One region of the Metabacillus sp. B2-18 genome, then DNA from elsewhere that is predicted to be linked to it. Evidence: riboswitches for the same ligand, from Rfam matches in the RefSeq annotation. Region 1 holds a riboswitch; the other holds the start of a gene.
What was found. Region 1 has a riboswitch for cyclic di-GMP ahead of LPC09_RS24090 (amidase). Riboswitches for the same ligand answer to the same signal wherever they lie in the genome.

Region 1 (2,414 bases):
GTACGTCCAACATCTACTGTTGAAGTTTCTAAATAATTTTGTCTTAGATTATATTGAATGTTATCGTTGTTTACTGCAGTTGGCAGTTCTTCATTATTGAAAGTACGGAATAAACCATTACCTTCTTTTACAAGGTTACGAACATCCGCTTCAAAACGAACATCAATTTGTGCTACGAACTCTCCATCCGCAATTACTTCTCCATCAGGCGTTACTTGGAATTCGCTAGATTGAATGGAGATTGGCTGGCCTGTTGTAGATAGTACTGGATTTCCTCCAGAAGTTAGGATCCCGTTATTATCTAGTGTAAAGTGACCGTTACGAGTATAACGCTCTTCACCTGCTTGGTTTTGAACGGCAAAAAACAAAGCACCTTTTACATTCGTTTCTGCGTTTAAGGGAATAATTTCTTCTAAAAGCGCTACATCCGTGTACAAGCCAGTTTCTTTAAGACCGCCTTGTGAAAAAGTGCTTTGTAATTCTTGAACGTAAGCACCTGTGTTAATCGAACCAATCGGTGTGATTTGACCAAAACTTGAACCATTTGTTGTTGGTACTGATTTATTTTCCATTCTATTTAAAAGCATTTCGGGAAATGCGCGGACACTTGCTTGATCCGCTTTATAACCAGCTGTATTGGCATTTGCCATATTATTTGAAAGCATTTCAGTACGTCTTTGCTGTGCAAGCATTCCTGCTGTTGCTGTATATAAACCTCTTAACATCTGTACACCCACCTTAGTCACATAGTTGTTACCGTACAAATGAATTCTTTTCGACAGAATTCCCTATCATTTATTATAAAGGACATTGGCAGTTTTCTCATTACATTTTTTCATAAATTACCTGTTATATTTTAGGGGAAAATAATGATAGGAACCCACTCCTATATTTTTTTACCGGACAAGCCCTTATACTTAAGAAAAATCTGAAAAAGGCAAACTTGTTGAAAAACAAGGACGCAAAGCTATGGGCCTACCCAATGTTCAACATTGCAAGGCTGCCAAGCTGCCAGGCTCCTTTTTGAGCCATGGGGCTATTGAAAAGGAGAGGCTAATGATGAAAATAAAGGTTGTAGTTCTGACATTACTATTCTTACTAGGATCTCAACTAGGAGGTCTAGCTTTGAATCATAAAGCACAAGCTGAGGGTCTGTCGCCGGGCTATTCAACATGGCTCTGGGATACGAGTAAAATTGTAAATGACCGCGAAGTTACATTACAGTTTTTAGAAGCAAAGCAAGTATCACACGTGTTTTTGCAGATTGACCGTAGTATTGATGTTACCTATTATCACACTTTTATTAGCGAAGCTGCGAAGCTAGGTATGGATGTTTACGCGTTAGATGGTGCACCTAACTGGGGTGCTAACAATAAAGCATTTTTGAACTTTTTAAATTGGGTAAGTGGTTATCAAAATGGGGCAGCTACTGGTCAGAAGTTCGCCGGAATTCACCTTGATATTGAGCCTTATTTAACAGAGCAATGGACAACAAACTATGGGGCTGCTGTTCTTAAATACCAAGGAGCGATTTTAGCTGCCGCTAATACTGCATCTGGTTTAGGCATCAGTCTTGCAGTTGACATTCCGTTTTGGTTTGATGAAATGAACTTCCGTAACAAACACGGAAAAGGCAATCTAGCCGAATGGGCGTTAAAAAATACAGACGAAGTGACCATTATGGCCTACCGTGACAAAGCCGTTGGCCCAAATGGCATTATTGAATTAGTGAAATATGAGATGGATCTCGCTGTGTTGCTTAATAAAGATGTAACGATCGCAGTTGAGACGATGAATCTCGGTATTAGTGACGGATTTTTAACGTTTTTCGAAGAAGGTCAGGCGGAAATGAATAATCAGCTGGGGCTTGTTTTAGAGCAATATCAGGGTTATTCCAGTTTTGGTGGGTTTGCTGTGCATCATGTTGGTAGTTGGATGGAGTTGAAGTAGGGGATTGGATTGGAGTTGGGTTTTGGCGTGAATTTACTTGGTGAATTCATGCTTTTTTTATGGAGTTTTTTGGGGGGCGTGGATTTTTGGGGTGGGTTTTCTTAATAGGTATGATTAAGACTAATTTGCTCATATTTTGCTCTTGGTTTCGTCTTCGTGGCGCGATGATGACCATCTTCCTCTTGTTTTGCTCTTGGATTGGTCTTCATGGCCACGATGATGACCATCTTTCTCTTGTTTTACTCTTAGATTGGTCTTCATGGCCACGATGATACCATCTTCTTCTTGTTTTACTCTTGGATTGGTCTTCATGGCCACGATGATGACCATCTTCCTCTTGTTTTACTCTTGGATTTGTCTTCATGGACGCGATGATGACCATCTTCCTCTTTTCTTACTCTTGGTTTGGTCTTCATGACCGCGATGATGACCATCTTCCTCTTGTTTTACTCTTGGTTTGGTCT
Region 2 (2,414 bases), 2.0 Mb from region 1:
AGCTCTTGGACAATTGTCCTACTTCATCATTAGAATTAATGTTAATATCAACCGCTAAATCTCCATTAGCAATTTTTTCTGAAGAAGCAACTAAAATACGAATTGGTTGTAAAATAGAACGTATAATAACAAAAATAACAATAGCTCCGAGAATAGAGGATAGTACTACAGCTAATGTTTTTAAAAAGATTCCTTTAGCGGCTTCTGAGATTTCACTAGTATACATCGTACCAGCAATTTTCCAGCCTGTTAGTTCATTTGTAATAAAATCCATTTCCTTCGCTTTACCATCTATAGTATAGGAAAATTCACCAGTATTACTTTTAAATAAATTTCCTACCCAATCACCCGTTACCTTTTCACCTTGCTTAGAAGGATGAATTAAGTAAGTTTGAGTTTCATCAACAATTGTTACGTAGCCCTCTTCCCCAACCTTCACTACACTTATCATATCTTTCAGTACATTTAAGTTCACATCAACAGCCACTACACCTGAACCATCATTTAAAACTTTAGCAAATGTAACTGATGTTTCATTTGTATTAGCATCGATATACGGATCTGTAATAACAACTTCTCCTTTATTCTCCATTGCCAACGTATACCAAGGACGATCACGTGGGTCATAATCATCGGGGAGTTGAAGTGTTGGTGAAACAATCATTTCACCCGTATCTGTTCCAATATAAATTGCTTGTGCTCCTGGTTTTGTTTCAATATATTGATTAAATTTCAATTTAATTTTCGAAATTTCCTCGATATCAATTTTTGCATTAGCCGTTTTTGCTGTCTGAGCAAAATATTCAATGTCCTTTTCTATAGGAATTAGCTGTGAATTCATAGAAGAATCAATTAGTTGCACACTTTCCTTAGCTGTTTGAAGCATGCTATCTTGTAATTCAGATTTTGCAGATTGATAAGAGATAAATCCTATAGCAAGACTTGGTACAAGTAAAATGCATGCGAAGGCAATGATTAATTTTTTTCTAATCGTGAGATTTCTGTCAATACCTTTTAATACATTATTCTTTAAAACATGACGGATTTTCATGATGTTCTTTCTCCCTTTCTCGTCTCTATTACTCTTTGTAAAATAATAAAACTGCCCACATGATAAAAATAAGGACAGCTCACTAAAAAGTTTAAAGTTAATCATATCTGCAACTGGCTAGCATAAAATGATAAGCCCCTTTAGTTTTGCGTCCCATTTTTTCAAATGGTTTGCCCAATTTTATATTATATACAAATAATTTCGGCAATTCTGCCTATAAATTTAGTAGTACTATCATACTACTTATGACATAATTTGGCTATCTTTTTATGATAAATCATTATATTCTGAAACTTTTTCTATATAAAGAAAGAGCTATCATTTTGATAACCCTTTTCATTAAACCATTGTATAACGTTCATATAAATCCTTTAATGTTTCACACCCTAATCTTTTAAGCTTATTAACATAAATACTCCATAACTGTGCAGTCAACTTGGCATCCTCCAGAGCATGATGTCGACCAAAAATCGGTATTCCATTATGTTTGCAACATTCTTCAAGAGTGATAAGCTTTGCTCCAGGCTCTGCAATTCTGTACAAGAAGGACATATCTACAAGGCGGTGCTTAAATGGTGACCTGTAGAGCTTCCAAGAGGCATGCTGTAAAAACATCTTTTCATGGTTTGCATGATGAGCAACAAGTGTATAATCCTGGGCAAACCGAAAAAACTCGAACAAGGTTTCGGATAACAGCGGAGCAGTTGTTAATTGTTCGTTTGTTAGACCAGTCAAAGAACTAATTTCATTAGAAATTGGTTTTTCTGAGCGAACAAGTGAGTAAAAGGTTTCCTCTTCTTTAATTTCATCTCCCTTTACTTTAATTGCACCAATTGAAATAATTTGGTCTCCTTGATCGGGATAAAAACCTGTTGTTTCGATATCAAAAACAATGACGTTTAATTCAGTAAGAGGAATATTTAATGTCTCCTCCACCCTCATTTCACGTTGTAATTGTCTAAGGTAGGCTACTTGTTGCTGTGATTGGGCAGATTGAGAACCACCAAGCTTACCTCTCATAAAAAAAAACGGGTCAAATGTCATTCTAAACACCCTTTATCAATGATCCCCTGCACATATTGATGCAGTTTTTTACCATCTTTTAAGATTGATTTTATCTCTCTTTTTTCTTCCTTGGTCATTTTCTTAATGTTTAAATAATGCACATCATCATAACTTTCAGCACTTGCAAATAATAGTCTTCGGTATTCAAGCAACTTCTCAAAATTCTTTTTATAATAAAGCATTTCTTGTCGATAAGGATCTTTTTTACTAAGGATGGTAATTCTTTCGAGAGTAGAGGTTTCAATTATCCCCTCTTTCATTGCTAGTAACCTAACTGCATTAACATACGGTAAAAAAG

Region 2: another riboswitch for cyclic di-GMP. It lies ahead of LPC09_RS08540 (methyl-accepting chemotaxis protein); the one in region 1 lies ahead of LPC09_RS24090 (amidase).

The regions. Positions count from the first base shown of each region.
Region 1 covers NZ_CP088245.1:4,814,498-4,816,911, forward strand. The annotation lists gene LPC09_RS24085 (flagellar hook-basal body protein) at 1-725, opposite strand, end outside; cyclic di-GMP riboswitch class I at 927-1,016, shown strand; gene LPC09_RS24090 (amidase) at 1,057-1,950, shown strand; gene LPC09_RS24095 (hypothetical protein) at 2,156-2,332, opposite strand.
Region 2 covers NZ_CP088245.1:1,693,740-1,696,153, reverse strand. The annotation lists gene LPC09_RS08540 (methyl-accepting chemotaxis protein) at 1-1,051, opposite strand, end outside; cyclic di-GMP riboswitch class I at 1,157-1,236, opposite strand; gene LPC09_RS08535 (exonuclease domain-containing protein) at 1,391-2,095, opposite strand; gene LPC09_RS08530 (DUF294 nucleotidyltransferase-like domain-containing protein) at 2,092-2,414, opposite strand, start outside.